2 regions of the Undibacterium sp. MH2W genome follow, and region 1 is predicted to be linked to the other one. Evidence: riboswitches for the same ligand, from Rfam matches in the RefSeq annotation. Region 1 holds a riboswitch; the other holds the start of a gene.
The links. A riboswitch is a leader RNA that binds a small molecule or an ion and turns the genes downstream of it on or off. The one in region 1 is predicted to bind thiamine pyrophosphate.

Region 1 (7,852 bases):
CCACGTACAAAATTTTAGAGCAAGTCCTTTAACAATCGCTTAACAATACTTTTGCGTAAAACTAGGCGGTAGGCAATTTAGAGAATTGCTCGCGCAGTTTTGCCAGCGTCGCTGAGAAGTTGGCCATTCTTTCTTTCTCTTGTGCGACAACGGCTGCAGGTGCGCGGGCGACGAAACTTTCATTGCTCAGTTTGACTTCTGCTTTGGCAATCTCTGTTTCCAAACGTGTGATTTCTTTCGATAAACGTTCACGTTCTGCAGCGACGTCGATTTCGACTTTGAGCATCAATTTCGATTCGCCGACGATAGAAACAGGTGCAGGTGACTCTGGCAAGCTGTCGACGACGTCGACCTCAGACAATTTTGCCAAGGCTTGCAGGTACGGTGCAAAGGATTGCAGACGTGCTTTGTCATCCGCATTGGCTGCTTGCAACAGCAGTGGTACACGCAATGCGGGCGACAACTGCATTTCACCACGCAAGTTGCGGCAAGCGTCGGTCATTGCTTTGAGTGCGTGCATCCATGCTTCTGCTGATTCGTCCACATTGGCTGCAACGAACAACGGATAAGGCTGAACCATAATGGAATCACCAGCCGCATTCAATTGCTTGCCCGCTAATGGTGCTACGGTCTGCCACAGCGCTTCTGTCACGAATGGGATGATAGGGTGGGCCAAACGCAGGATAACTTCCAATACGCGCAATAAAGTGCGGCGTGTTGCACGTTGCTGTGCTTCTGTGCCGTGTTGTACCTGAACTTTTGACACTTCGAGGTACCAGTCGCAATATTCGTCCCAAACAAACTTGTAAATAGCAGACGAGATATTGTCGAAACGGAACTCACTAAAGCCTTTTTCAATGTCGGCTTCAGCGCGTTGCAGTGTGGAGATAATCCATTTATCCGCCAGAGAATAGTCCAGATCCGCGTCAGTGATCTCCGCGCCGAATCCGCAATCTTTCCCTTCCGTGTTCATCAAAACAAAGCGCGTTGCATTCCACAGCTTATTGCAGAAATTACGGTAGCCTTCACAACGGGCGAGATCGAAGTTGATGTTACGTCCGAGGGAAGCATAGCTCGCCATCGTGAAGCGGATCGCGTCAGTGCCGTATGCCTGAATACCATCAGCGTATTCTTTGCGGGTTGCTTTTTCAATTGCCGCCGCTTGCTTCGGATTCATCAAACCTACAGTCCGTTTTGCGACCAGATCATCGACATTGATACCATCGATCAGATCGATCGGATCGAGCGTGTTTCCTTTTGATTTCGACATTTTCTGACCGCTGGAATCACGCACAAGACCATGCACGTACACGGTGTTGAACGGGATTTTTCCGGTAAAGTGCGTGGTCATCATGACCATTCGCGCAACCCAGAAGAAAATAATGTCAAAGCCTGTGACCAGCACGGAGGAGGGCAAGAAGTGCTTCATGTCTGGCGTTTCTTCTGGCCAGCCCATGGTGGAGAACGGCACTAACGCCGAGGAGAACCAGGTATCGAGCACGTCGTCATCACGCTTCAATGCACCAGTGTAGCCAGCCGCCGCCGCTTTGACCTTAGCGTCTTCTTCATTGCGGGCAACGAACACTTCACCGTTGTCACCATACCAGGCTGGAATCTGATGTCCCCACCACAATTGGCGTGAAATACACCAATCTTGGATATTGTTGAGCCATTGGTTATAGGTCGTGGTCCAGTTTTCAGGGACGAACTTAATCTCTCCGGAGGCGACTTTTTCTAAAGCGACTTCAGCGATCGATTTGCCAGGGAAATGCGTTCCTTCTGGCGCTGGCTTACTCATTGCCATGAACCATTGGTCTGTCAGCATTGGCTCGATGATGACGTTCGTACGGTCACCGCGTGGCACCATTAACTTGTGCGGTTTGACTTCGGCTAACAAGCCTTGTGCATCAAGATCGGCAACGATTTGCTTACGTGCGACAAAACGGTCCATGCCTTGATAGGCAGCAGGCGCGTTTTCATTGATTTTGGCATCAAGTGTCATGATACAGATCATCGCCAATTGATGGCGTTGACCAACGGCATAGTCGTTCAGATCATGTGCTGGAGTGATCTTTACGCAGCCAGTACCAAATTCTTTATCGACATAACTATCAGCAATGATAGGAATCTCGCGGTCGGTCAGTGGCAATTTGAGCATTTTGCCAACCAGATGGATATAACGCTCATCCGTCGGGTCGACCGCGACGGCCACGTCACCCAGCAGTGTTTCTGGACGAGTTGTTGCAACGGTCAAATGACCCGTGCCATCCGCAAATGGGTAGCGGATGTGCCACATAAAGCCGTCTTCTTCTTCCGACACGACTTCCAGATCAGATACGGCAGTGCCCAAGACAGGATCCCAGTTGACGAGGCGTTTACCACGGTAGATCAGACCTTGCTCAACCAAGCGCACAAACACCTCGGTGACAACCTTGGAGCGCTCGGAGTCCATGGTGAAATATTCACGATCCCAATCTGCCGATGCACCCAGGCGACGCATCTGACCCGTAATGGTCGAGCCAGATTTTTCTTTCCATTCCCAGACTTTTTCTAAAAACTTTTCGCGACCGAGATCATGACGGGAAATCTTTTGCGCATCTAATTGGCGCTCCACCACGATTTGTGTTGCAATCCCGGCATGATCTGTCCCTGGAACCCAAGCGGTATTATGACCACGCATCCGGTAGTAACGTGTCAAGCCATCCATGATGGTTTGATTGAACGCATGCCCCATGTGCAGGGTGCCAGTGACGTTTGGTGGTGGTAACAAAATAGAAAATGACGGTTTGCCATCATCCATGCTGGCCGCGAAATAGCCGCGTTGCTCCCATTCAGAGCGCCAATATTGTTCGATTTCTGCTGGTTCGAAAGACTTCGCTAATTCCATGATGATCTGTTAGTAGTGTGCTAAACCGTTGATTATAAATGACAGTGACGCTCTTGAAGCCGCAATCGTCTGGCATTTCTCCTAAAAAATAAATGGATGTGGAGCATTAACGACTTGTTCAAATGAAAATCTTGGTTTTGCTGTCATTTTTTTCTTATTTGCACTTATAGTGGTAGGATGCAATGCATAGTGATCTTCACGCTTTGACTGCGAAATGACTACCTATGGTGAATAAACAGTTGCAGATGATCTTGCGTTTTTTGGTCTGTTTCCTACTGAGTTTGTTGCTCAGTGGACATGTCGCGTACGCTGACGACAGTGCCGAACTTGCACAAATTGCTAGTATTCAGACCATCGGCGACACCGACAACACAGAAGCACTCAAACGCCTTCTGGAGCTCAAGCAGAAACAAACGGCTTCCACACCTGTTCAGGTGCGACTGCAAACACTCAAAGTGCTGGTCGATTTATATTATGACGCAGGAAAAATTCAATCCAGTACGGCGACAATTAACGAATTAGTATCATTGGCAACGGCAGAGAACGATGCGGCTGGCATGCGCATCGGCCAAATCATGCTGGTCTACCAAATCATTGATCATGGCAAGCTTCAGGAGGGCTTGAGCCGGCTCAATGCCATTCAGGAAGCCCTTTCCCCCGACACGCCCGTTGAGGTACGGCTCCGACTAGACAGTGCTTTTGGCACCGTCCATTATCTCCTCGGAAACTTTGATTCCTCATTGAAGTACATGTTGGAGGCACTGAAGTTAAGCGATGATATGCCTTCCCGTAAGGTTCAGCACCGGATCCGTCGACTTGATGCAATCGCTAAGTTGTATATCAATATGAAAGATCCAGAAAAAGCCTTGGCGACGGTGGAGGAGGCGCTTGATATTTCTCCTTTGGCGAGGGCGCCGAAGGTGTTGGTCTCGCTGAGTATCAGCCAAGGGATTGCCTACTCGATGCTGAATCAGAACGACAAGTCGATTGAAGCATATAAAAGAGCGTTAAAAGTTTCTCGTGATGCTGGAATGATAACCAATGAGGTCATTTCCCTCATCAACATCAGCGACCACTATCTCACCCTCAATGAATACAAGCAGGCTGAGATTTATGCGCGACAAGGTTTACAGCGGTCTGAAGAGCTCGGCGATAAACAATCCATTTACATTGCGCGTGTGAATCTTGGCTTTTCTCTTGCTGGTCAAGGAAAAATGCAGCAAGGCGTTGAGATGGTCAATGCTGTGATTCATGACATGATGGAATCTGGACAGAAGTCAGATGCAGAAGGCATTATCGGTGAATTAGCGAATACGTACGAGCGGGCAGGGATGTACAAAGATGCATTGGCCACTTTGCGCCAACAGCAAAAACTAAGTGACGAATTATTTCGCTCGGATCGATCAAAGGCCGTTGCTTCGTTGCAGGAGCAATTTAACGCGGGACAACGACAAAAACAAATTGAATTACTGGCGAAAGAAAATGCGCTAAAAGATGCCGAAATTCGTAACCATCAATTGCAGCAAGTGATCACTTTGCTTGGTGCGCTTGTAACGGTGATGGGTGGTATTTTTATTTTCTTGCTATACCGCCGCGTTCAACGCGTTAATAAGCAACTACGTGAAGCAAATACACAACTTGAATTTCATGCTATTCATGACCCATTGACTGGCTTACATAATCGGCGGTCCTTTGTCGAATTGATGAATGCACGTGTGGCGCAAATAAATGCAGATCGTCGCGAAGCCCGAGAAGGGAACCCTGATTGTCTCATTCTGCTTGATATTGATCATTTTAAGCAAATCAACGATACGTTTGGCCATGCTGCGGGGGATACAGTCTTAGCAGAGGTCGCTCAGCGATTGCGTAAAGCGGTGCGTGACACGGATCGCGTGTTACGTTGGGGTGGCGAAGAATTTTTAGTGTATTCGCCAAAATCAGATCCTTCTCAGATTGCTGTTCTCGTTGAGCGAGTTCTGCATTCAGTGGGCGACACATCAATCACGACGAACGGTCATCCGATCCAAGTAACGATGACAGCAGGATTTATTTCATTACCGTTTTCAACGATTCCAGAGGAAAAACTGAATTGGGAAAAAGCACTTCAGATCGCTGATATGGCGCTTTATTTGGGAAAAGCGAACGGTCGCAATCGCGCTTACGGCGTTACCCGGGTGCTGGTGGATGCTGATGTAGCGATGCCCTATTTTGAAGAGGATTTGGCCGCAGCTGTCAGCAGAGGGATTGTTGAGTTGGTCGAAGTGATGGGGCCACCGAAGCGTGACGTCAGTCATTAAACACAGAATGACGTCATAGAGAATGGCTGACACGTGATTTCTTTTTATTTAAATTTGTGCAATTAGCGATATAATGTTGGCACGACGATAGCGTGAAACTAAAACGACACGCTGTGACGTAAAACAATGCTAGGGGTCCTGATATCGATGTGTGATATCGGGTGAGAAATACCCTCGAACCTGATCTGGATAATGCCAGCGAAGGGAAGCCGCTAAAAATCGTGCCCGTGATGGTTGTTGCTGTTTGTCATGCGCGCACTGTGTTTTTAGAAACTCCTTTGCTGGCTCCATGCCAACAAGCAAAGGAGCCAAACTACATGAACGCCAATCCGAAGTTTCTGTCTGCAACAGCGACAGTCGATGAAGCAGCAATCGCACCGCTGCCTAATTCCCGTAAAGTCTATATTCAAGGTAGTCGTCCCGACATCCGCGTACCGATGCGTGAGATCAGCCAATCTGATACCCCCGCTTCTTTTGGTGCAGAAAAGAATCCCCCGATTTATGTCTACGACACATCGGGACCCTATACCGATCCCAACGTCAGCATCGATATTCGCTCCGGTTTGCCCTCTGTGCGCGGCGCATGGATTGCAGAGCGGAACGATACCGAAGAATTATCTGGACCGACTTCCAAATATGGCCAGAAACGGCTCAATGATCCACAATTAGCTGAATTACGTTTTAATCTTAAACGTCTGCCGCGTCGCGCCAAAGCGGGTAAAAACGTATCGCAGATGCACTATGCGCGCCAAGGCATTATCACGCCAGAAATGGAATACATTGCGATCCGTGAAAATCTGCAACGTAAAGAGTATCTCGCCAATCTAAAAGCATCGGGTCCAATGGGGAACAAGCTGGCCGAGATGATGGGGCGTCAGCATCCAGGACAGTCTTTTGGTGCAGCGATTCCAGCAGAAATCACACCGGAATTTGTCCGTTCTGAAGTCGCTCGAGGTCGTGCGATTATTCCTGCCAACATTAATCATCCTGAAGTCGAGCCGATGATTATTGGCCGGAATTTCTTAGTGAAAATTAATGCTAATATTGGTAACTCTGCCGTCACTTCGTCCATCGGCGAAGAGGTAGAAAAAATGACGTGGGCGATTCGTTGGGGTGGCGACAATGTCATGGATCTGTCGACAGGCAAGCACATTCATGAAACACGCGAATGGATTATCCGTAACTCGCCCGTCCCGATTGGTACTGTCCCTATTTACCAAGCACTTGAAAAGGTGAATGGCAAAGCCGAAGACCTTACGTGGGAAATTTTCCGCGATACTTTGATTGAGCAGGCGGAGCAGGGCGTCGATTATTTTACGATCCATGCAGGTGTTCGTTTGCAGTATGTGCCATTAACCGCCAAGCGGATGACCGGCATCGTCTCTCGCGGTGGATCGATTATGGCGAAATGGTGTTTGGCGCATCACAAAGAGAGCTTTTTGTACGAACACTTTGAAGAAATTTGCGAGATCATGAAAGCCTATGATGTCTCGTTTAGTCTCGGCGATGGTCTGCGTCCTGGCTCGATTTACGATGCCAATGATGAAGCCCAATTGGGTGAATTAAAAACCTTGGGTGAATTAACCCAAATCGCTTGGAAACATGACGTGCAAGTCATGATCGAAGGTCCTGGTCATGTGCCGATGCATTTGATCAAAGAAAATATGGATTTGCAGCTGGAGCAATGTCACGAAGCGCCGTTTTACACGCTGGGACCATTGACGACGGATATCGCACCTGGCTATGACCATATCACGTCCGGTATTGGTGCTGCCCAAATCGGTTGGTATGGTACGGCGATGCTGTGCTATGTCACTCCTAAAGAACATCTAGGATTGCCCAATAAAGTTGACGTCAAAGACGGCATCATCACTTACAAAATTGCGGCGCATGCTGCCGATCTCGCCAAAGGACACCCAGGTGCACAGATCCGCGACAACGCATTGTCGAAGGCCCGCTTTGAGTTCCGCTGGGAGGACCAGTTCAACATTGGTCTCGACCCAGATAAAGCACGTGAATTTCATGACGAAACCTTGCCAAAAGATTCTGCCAAAGTAGCCCATTTTTGTTCAATGTGTGGTCCACATTTCTGTTCCATGAAAATTACGCAAGAAGTACGCGACTATGCCGCCAATCAAGGGATCTCCGAGATCGCCGCGCTCAAGCAAGGCATGGAAGTGAAAGCCGTTGAATTTGTGAAAAGCGGTGCGGAACTTTATCGAAAACAGTGAGCGTCATGATGGATTTGGAATTTGACATAGAGCTCAATGGCAGCGCGTATCAAGTGATGTTCGGTCACACGATTGATGACCTGATCGGTGTGCTGGCGCTACGTGAAAAAAACATCGCTGTCGCAGTGAATCGCCACATTATTCCCCGTAGTCAGTGGAGTGGCTTGTTACTGCAACGCGAGGACAAAGTTGATATCGTCCGCGCGATTGGTGGTGGGTGATCGCTCATTGTAGCCGAATACAAAAAGATGTTGCCCAGACCTCTAGCGTGGATGAGCAGCATCGTTCAAGCGTGATGTGAACAAAGGAAATCAAATGCAAACAACAGACGGCTTTACCATTGCCGGAAAAACCTACCGCTCTCGTTTATTGGTCGGTAGCGGTAAATACAAAGATCTTGAACAAACACGATTAGCAACCGAGGCGGCAGGTGCCGA
Region 2 (7,852 bases), 880 kb from region 1:
GATTCGCGTTGTTAAAAGTGCGCGTGAGCCGATTAGGTTGGCTGCAGGACTCGATGAACAAGGTAATCTCACACCCGAAGCGATGCAGAGCGCGATTGACTGTTTGAGCCGTTTTCGCGAGATTTTGAACGCCTATCCAGTTGATAATTTACGTGTTGTCGCAACGAACACAATCCGGATTGCAAGAAACGCAGCAGTACTACTTCCCTTGGCAGAAGCAGCAATTGGTCATCCTATTGATGTGATTTCAGGTGAAGAAGAGGGGCGTCTCATTTATATGGGCGTTTCTAATTCTGTGGCGATTCCGGGTGAACGTCGGCTTGTGATGGATATTGGCGGTGGATCGACGGAAGTCATTCTGGGTCGCGGTCACGAAATCGTGAACGTCGAATCATTTAGTATCGGCACTGTTAAAACGAGTGCTAATTTTTTCCCGGATGGGCGTTTGACCGAAGCTGCGTTTGAGGCGGCTATTCTGTCAGCACGGTCCATGTTTGAAGATGCCGCACCTATCTATCAGCCACAGCATTGGCGTAAAGCCTACGGTTCCTCGGGTACCATGCGCGCCATTGCAGATGCCATCCTTAAAGGTGGCCTGGGTGATGGCAAGATCACCCTGTTAAGTCTGAATGCACTCAAACAATACTGTATCCAATGCGGCAAAATCAGCGACCTAGAGCTGAGTGGTATCAAGCCTGAGCGCGTTGCGATGGTTGTTGGTGGGTTGGCGATCTTAATTGGTTTGATGTCTGAATTTCAGATCGAAGTACTGATCCCCGTTGAAGCCGGTTTGCGTATGGGTGTCATGTGGGATTTGTACCTGCGTGCAACGAAACGCGATCGCCGCGAAGTCTCCGTACAAAAAATCGCGACGATGTTTAACACCGATATGGCACGTGCTAACAGAGTCGTCGATATGGTGAAATCGTTGTATCAGCAATTAAAGCCAGCCTCAGACAATTACTTACGCTTATTGCTTTGGAGCGCGCGTCTGCACGAAGTGGGGATGGCGATTTCGCATACGGGTTATCACAAGCACGGTTCTTACATGATCGAGAACGCGGATATGGCTGGCTTCACGACCCGCGAACAACGCATCATGAGCAAGCTCATCCTGAGTCAGAAGGGCAATTTGCGCAAATTGGGTGAGGCGTTGACTGATCCTGATTTCGCCAAAGCGGTGTTGGCTTTGCGTTTGTCCGTCATGCTGATGCATTCTCGCGCTGAGATCGATTATGAAGATATCCGTTTAAAAATGAAGCGGAGCGTTGAATTAGAAATGCGTCGAGACTGGGTCACATTGCATCCAACAGTCGCTTATTGGTTGCAGAAAGAAATCGAATCCTGGCGTGAGATTGGCGTTGATTTCTTAGTGCGAACGAACGTGTAAGCGATCATGTGGAGACAATGCCTGCGCCTCGTCTCCACACGTCAACAGCGAAGTTAGAAATCAAATTGCGCTGATAATTTATAGAGCCGCGGCGCACCCGGGAACAAGTATCCACCAAGTTGTTGCGTTGCATCTCGCCAATAGAATTTATTCAATACGTTATCGACGTTGAAGCGCAAGGTTGTGGTTGTGTTGCCGATCCGCGTAACGTAGCGAGCACCTGCATTGTAGACCTGGTACCCAGGAATCATAACGGCGTTATCAGGCGTATAGGCTTTATTGCCGGAGTATTGCCAACTAGCGTTGACATCCAATCCCTTGATCTCTGCAACCGCATAATCCACGTAGATCGTGGATTTTAACCGTGGCACGTCGAGGACGCGTTTCCCCTCCTGTGAAGCATCGCCTGTATCCTGTTGAATGGCATCCAGCGCAGTGATACTCGTGCCTAGCGTCAGTTGCGGTGTGATTCTGCCTTGTGCAGTCAATTCCAGACCGGTATGGCGGGCATGGCCGTTTTGTATGTAATTATTGAAATTGCTGTCTTGATTCGTATCGATGTAAGCGAGTGGTTTTTCAATACGGAACAGCGCCGCAGTCAGGGTGAGGTCTTTATTGACGTCTGTTTTGATACCGACTTCTACTTGTTTGGATCGTGCGGGATCGAGTATCTGATTCGCATTATTCGTCCCAAATGGCGCAACGGTACCATGCTCAACCCCTTGCGCAAACGAAGCGTATAGCGATGTATTCTGTGCAGGTTTATAGACAACGGCGATATTCGGTACCCAGTAATCATGCTGGTATCCAGTAAAGCCGAGTTGCGTACGTTCCACATGAAGGCGGCGAAGGCCAGTATGCAGCGTCCATGCCTCGTTGAAATGAATCGCATCTTGCACGAACGCAGACCATTCCTTATCCGTCCGCTGTAACATCACTGGTCCAGTTGTGTTTGTCGATTGACCAACAACGACAGGATTGAAGATGTTGTTCGTCCCAACAAAATCATACACATAGGCGCCAAAATAATCTTTGCGCTGTGAGTCAGCCAAACCGAGAGCCAACTGATGGTGTATCGTGCCTGTGCTGAACTGACCATTTAACAAGGCTTGCCCACCCCGAGACGATTTTGATTCGCCAACGCTTTGGTAGTCATAAACATCATAGTCGCCATTCGCACAATAGCCGGAAGAGAGATTGCCTGTGCTACAGCCGAAGGGGAACGCTGTGTAGTCGTTGCGTTTGAACTCGTGTTTGTTAACCGCGACACTGGCTGTCCAAGCGGAATTGAGTTTATATTCGTAGCGGATTCCAATATCGCTGTCTTTGGTGTCGACAGGCTTTGACCAAGGCTGGTTATTGAGCATCGTATCAGCACTGATCCGTTGCGGCAGATCGGTACCGTTTGTGAGCTGAAAACCGGGAGCAGAAATCTGCGCGCGGTGCTGGTAGTCGAAGTCAAATTGCAACAGGGCTTGCGATGAAAGGTGCCAGTCAAATGCACCTGAAACAAATTGACGATGACCATTCGCGCCGACGATATACGATCGCAAGCGCTCTTCCGCCGCGTTGATACGATAACCAAATTGTTTATCTGACGACATGCCGCCCAAATCCAGCGCTCCATACAAGGTACCGCGTTCGGAAATGCTGGTAGTGATACTTCGCAGATCGCTGTCAGTAGGGCGCTTAGTCACATAATTGATGATGCCACCGGGTGTGGCAAAGCCAGACTCAAATCCAGAAACACCCTTCAGTATTTCGATGGTTTCTTTGTTTTCTAGCGGAATCACACCATCATCAGGGATGGCAAACCCATCTTTACGATAGCTGTATTCATTGTCCAATGGGAAGCCACGAATCGAGAATTGTTCAGCGTAACCCACGGCATTGTAGGCATCGTTCACACTGGCGTCATATTTCACCACATCGGTTGTTAGCCGAATTTGTAGATCCTCCAGTTGTTTCGTACCCCACGCATTCACTGAAAAAGGAGTGTCGAGGAGTTTTTCGTCAATAAAGCCCGTCACTTTAGAATGATCTGGCTTTGCGGGTGTTTTGCTACCCGAGACGACGACCTCTTGTAATGTTGATGTGTCGGTCGCGGCGATCGCTTCAGGTTCCGCGGCGGCGTAAGCGCTTGGCAGGCACAGTGCTTGGGCAATGGCGAGGGCGATCATCGTTGGACGGAATGCCGGATGAGACAAAAAAGAAGGGCGTGCGAAGGATGGTGTCATGATGTGCTCGTTAAACTTGTTATGCGCATACTGGATGGCAGCAAAGAAGCAAACAAAGCATGGACGAGCAGAAAACAGCGTGGACTTTGCGCTTCCCTTCGCTGGCATTATCCAGATCAGGTTCAAGGGACTCTCTCACCCGGAAATACATTCCAGGACCCCTAGCGAAGGCGCTACTGTAACATGAAAGTGAAGGGATGGCTGTCGACGCCCACTGTTGCGTCGTCATTGTGTGGTTTTTTACCAGAGAGAACGTCCTTCTCTGGTTAATTCGATAATGTATTTATTGGGTTAAATAGTAATAATGAAAAGCCCGGAATGGTCAATTCGAACGCAATGAGAAGGCAATGAGAAGGCAATGAGAAGGTAATAAGACTTCAACAATGGCTGCATCAAGCAGCCATTGTTTTTAAATGATGTTATGAGACCGTAGTTCTCTTCTGTTTAACATTCATCCACACACTTTCAGCCGAGTAGATCACCAATGCAACCCAAATTGCTGCGAAGCCAATTAGTCGATGGGTATCAAGGGTTTCGTTAAATAACCAGACGCCAAGCATGAGTTGGACGAACGGTGCGATGTACTGCAACAATCCTAGCGTTGTCATAGGAATGCGGCGCGCACCAGCGGCAAACATGAGTAAAGGAATGGCGGTGATAGGACCGCTCAGTGCCAGTAAGACTTTGAGTGATAGATCGCCGGTGATTAATGCATTTTGCCCATGCATGGTCAGCCATGTCAGATATCCAAACGCAAACGGGAAGAAAATCGCGGTTTCTAAAGAGAGACCTTCTAACGCACCGAGCGTTGCTGTTTTTCGAAGTAAGCCATAGGTACCGAAGGTAATCGCTAATGACAAGCCGATCCATGGTAAATGCCCTGTCTGGATCGTCATCCAAGCGACGCCTATCGCAGCTAAAGCGATCGCTACCCACTGTCCCTGCCGTAAGCGTTCTTTGAGTAAGACTGAGCCAATCAATACATTGACCAAGGGGGTCATAAAATATCCTAGGCTGGCATCAATGACTTTGCCATCATTCACAGCCCAGATATAGATAAACCAATTCGCCGACAGCAATAACGCACTGAGCGTGAAGTTACCAATGAGTTTAGGCTGACGGCGGACGATGGTGAGCCAGTCCCATTGTTTGCGTACGCTTAAGACGATGACCAAGAATAGCAATGACCACAACATACGGCTTAATAAAATTTCCAACGAAGGAACCGCATGCAGCGCTTTGAAATATAAAGGAAACAAGCCCCAGATTGTGTAGGCAGAACCTGCCAGAAAAATACCTTTACGCATTACTGCAATCCAAATAAGAAGACCGACATGGCGGCCAGACTCGACATTATCGCTGTATTCATGAATGCGTGCAGTGATTTGCGGTGCTATCAGCTCGGAACAGGTCGGAGCCTGCCAGAACATGTTCGATTGCGTCGGAGCGGGGGATTATTTTGCTCGGGCGAGAGCAATTTTTTTGCAGAGCGCTTCAGTGCCGTCGAGGATGCGAGGACCTGCGCGGTTGAGTATGTCTGCAGGGACTGCATAGAGGTGATTCTTCTTCACTGCGTTGAGCGTCTTAAATTGTCGCCAGTCGTTTAGGCTGTCGGTATTATCTCCCCCAGTCATGATGACGTCCGGGTTACTGGCTAGTAGCGCTTCCGTGGTAATGGTGGGACTTAACTCTTTGAGGCGACCAAAAACATTGGTGCCACCGCATAGCCGGATTGATGCTGAGATCATGTGCTCATCGTTGAGTGTCATGAGCGGCTTGTTCCAGACTTGATAGAAAACGGTGATCGGCGTGACGTTGTCAGGTTGGCGGTAGGTTTTACGTAATTCTTCTAAACGTTGACGGAAAGCCGCTGCTGCCGCATTGCCAACGTTGCTCGTTCCCGCTAACAATGCAAGGCGCTCAATCGAGTTGGCTACCGTTTCATAATTGCGTGGCTCACTCTCAAAAACCGTTAAGTGTTGACCGCGTAATTTATTGGCGAGTGCTTTGCCATTGCCTGTTCCCCAAATGACGACCAGGTCTGGTTTCAATGCGAGGAGCCGTTCGGTATCTAATGCAAAAACACTTCCAACGGAGGCGATGTTTTTTGCTGCATCAGGGTAATTGCTGAAATCACTGACAGCGACAATTGCTTTTTCGGCACCCGCTGCAAATAAGAGCTCTGTGGCATGCGGCGCGAGGCTAACAATGCGTTGTGCTGGTTGGTTTAATGTAATCGTATGTTGCGCGTCGTCCTTCACGCTGATTGCACCGAAGGCCGGCAGCACTCCTGCTGTCAGCAACGAAATCAGCGTGATGTACTTACTCGGCATCGATTAAATTTCCAGATTATCGATCAGTCGAGTGTTGCCTAATTTGGCTGCCGCAAGAACAACCAGTGGCGCACCCTGTGCAAGATCGCCTGCCGATGGCGGTTGAAGATCGGCACGTTTACGGATCGAAACGTAATCTGGTTTCCATTGACGTCCAGCCAGTTTTGCCATCGCCTGACGTTCCAGTTCAAACATATCTAAATGGCCGCTACGTACTTCATTCGCGACTTCATTGAGCGCTGCGTACAAGGCTGGCGCTTCAGCACGCTCTGCTTCAGAGAGGTACATGTTGCGAGAGGAGAGCGCCAGTCCATCGTCCGCACGATACGTGTCGGCTGCGATAATTTCTGTTGGCAGTGCGAACTGTTTGCTCATATTGCGAACGATCATCAATTGCTGATAGTCCTTTTTACCGAAAACGGCAACGCGCGGTTGGACGCACGAAAACAGTTTCAGTACAACGGTGGTGACGCCAGTAAAAAATCCTGGGCGGAACTCACCTTCAAGGATATTACCGAGATCATCTGGTGGGCGAACGCGGAATTCTTGCGGTTCAGGATATAAATCTTTTTCTGTTGGTGCGAACAGAATATAGACGCCTTCTTTCTCTAATTTTTCGACGTCTGCCTGAAACGTGCGTGGATATTTATCGAAATCTTCATTTGGACCGAATTGCAGGCGGTTGACAAAAATGGATGCAACAATTGGGTCGCCATGTTTCTTCGCCAAACGCATCAGCGATAAATGACCTTCATGTAAGTTACCCATGGTTGGCACAAATGCTGTACGCAATTGACCACTGAGGTGGTCGCGCAATTCTTCGATGGATGAAATGATTTTCATAATAAATGAGTCAAGAAATTCAGTGGTTGTTCGTTTGATTGCTCGCGTTGTTCGCCACGCAACGATCAGCTTGGTGAGTAGGCGAGGCGTACATAAATCGGGGCAAATGCCTCAGCTTGCGTAATTTCAATTAGCGTTTCTTTTGCGAGTTCGAGAAGTGCCACAAAATTGACTACTAAGACCGGAGCGCCGCGCGAAGGGTCAAATAGATCAGAGAATTCAACAAATTTCGCTGATTGCAATTTACGCAGAATACCCGACATATGCTCGCGCACAGAGAGTTCTTCGCGGCTGATTTTATGATGGGCAACCAGCGTTGCTCTTTTCAGGATATCTGCCCACGCAGCTTGAATGTCTGCCAGCTCTACCTGAGGCCAATGCAGAATCGTATTTTGCTCGACAAAAACTTGGGCGTGTAAGAAATCACGCCCCAATTGCGGCACCGCATTCAGATCGTAAGCAGCGAGTTTCATTTGCTCATATTCGAGCAATCGACGAACAAGCTCGGCACGCGGATCTTCAGCTTCTTCGCCCTCAGCCGTTTTCGTTGACGGCAAGAGCATACGTGATTTAATTTCAATCAGCATGGCTGCCATGAGTAGATACTCAGCGGCGAGTTCCAAGTTGTGATTGCGGATCTGATCGACATATTTTAGATACTGCAATGTCACTTGTGCCATTGGAATATCCAGAATATTGAAATTCTGCTTACGGATCAGATACAGCAAGAGATCGAGCGGGCCTTCAAACGCCTCTAAAAACACTTCCAGCGCATCAGGTGGAATATAGAGGTCGTTGGGTAATTTAAAGAGCGGTTCTCCGTATAGCTTAGCAAAGGCTAAGCCATCGACCACGTCGGGGGTCGTGTCTGTACCGCCGACCGGTGGAAGGTCAGTGGGAGGGAGTGGGCTCGTACTCACAGGCAAGGCAAACTAGCAGGCTTATGCCTTGTTTTGATAGACATACGGTTGTTGAGGAACGATCGACTCCAAGGTGTCTTTTTGTGTGCGCAGATCCACTGGGGCTTTGTCCCACAATAATGCACGACC

Region 2: another riboswitch for thiamine pyrophosphate. It lies ahead of ACO0K2_RS03830 (TonB-dependent siderophore receptor); the one in region 1 lies ahead of thiC (phosphomethylpyrimidine synthase ThiC).

Annotation. Positions count from the first base shown of each region.
Region 1 is NZ_JBMPPA010000001.1:21,493-29,344, forward strand. It holds gene ACO0K2_RS00110 (valine--tRNA ligase) at 62-2,887, opposite strand; gene ACO0K2_RS00115 (tetratricopeptide repeat-containing diguanylate cyclase) at 3,112-5,184, shown strand; TPP riboswitch at 5,306-5,408, shown strand; gene thiC (phosphomethylpyrimidine synthase ThiC) at 5,502-7,415, shown strand; gene thiS (sulfur carrier protein ThiS) at 7,421-7,636, shown strand; gene ACO0K2_RS00130 (thiazole synthase) at 7,731-7,852, shown strand, end outside.
Region 2 is NZ_JBMPPA010000001.1:901,108-908,959, forward strand. It holds gene ACO0K2_RS03825 (Ppx/GppA family phosphatase) at 1-1,390, shown strand, start outside; gene ACO0K2_RS03830 (TonB-dependent siderophore receptor) at 1,444-3,627, opposite strand; TPP riboswitch at 3,704-3,800, opposite strand; gene rarD (EamA family transporter RarD) at 4,047-4,934, opposite strand; gene ACO0K2_RS03840 (cobalamin-binding protein) at 5,082-5,960, opposite strand; gene panC (pantoate--beta-alanine ligase) at 5,964-6,803, opposite strand; gene ACO0K2_RS03850 (segregation and condensation protein A) at 6,869-7,723, opposite strand; gene ACO0K2_RS03855 (DUF3460 family protein) at 7,745-7,852, opposite strand, start outside.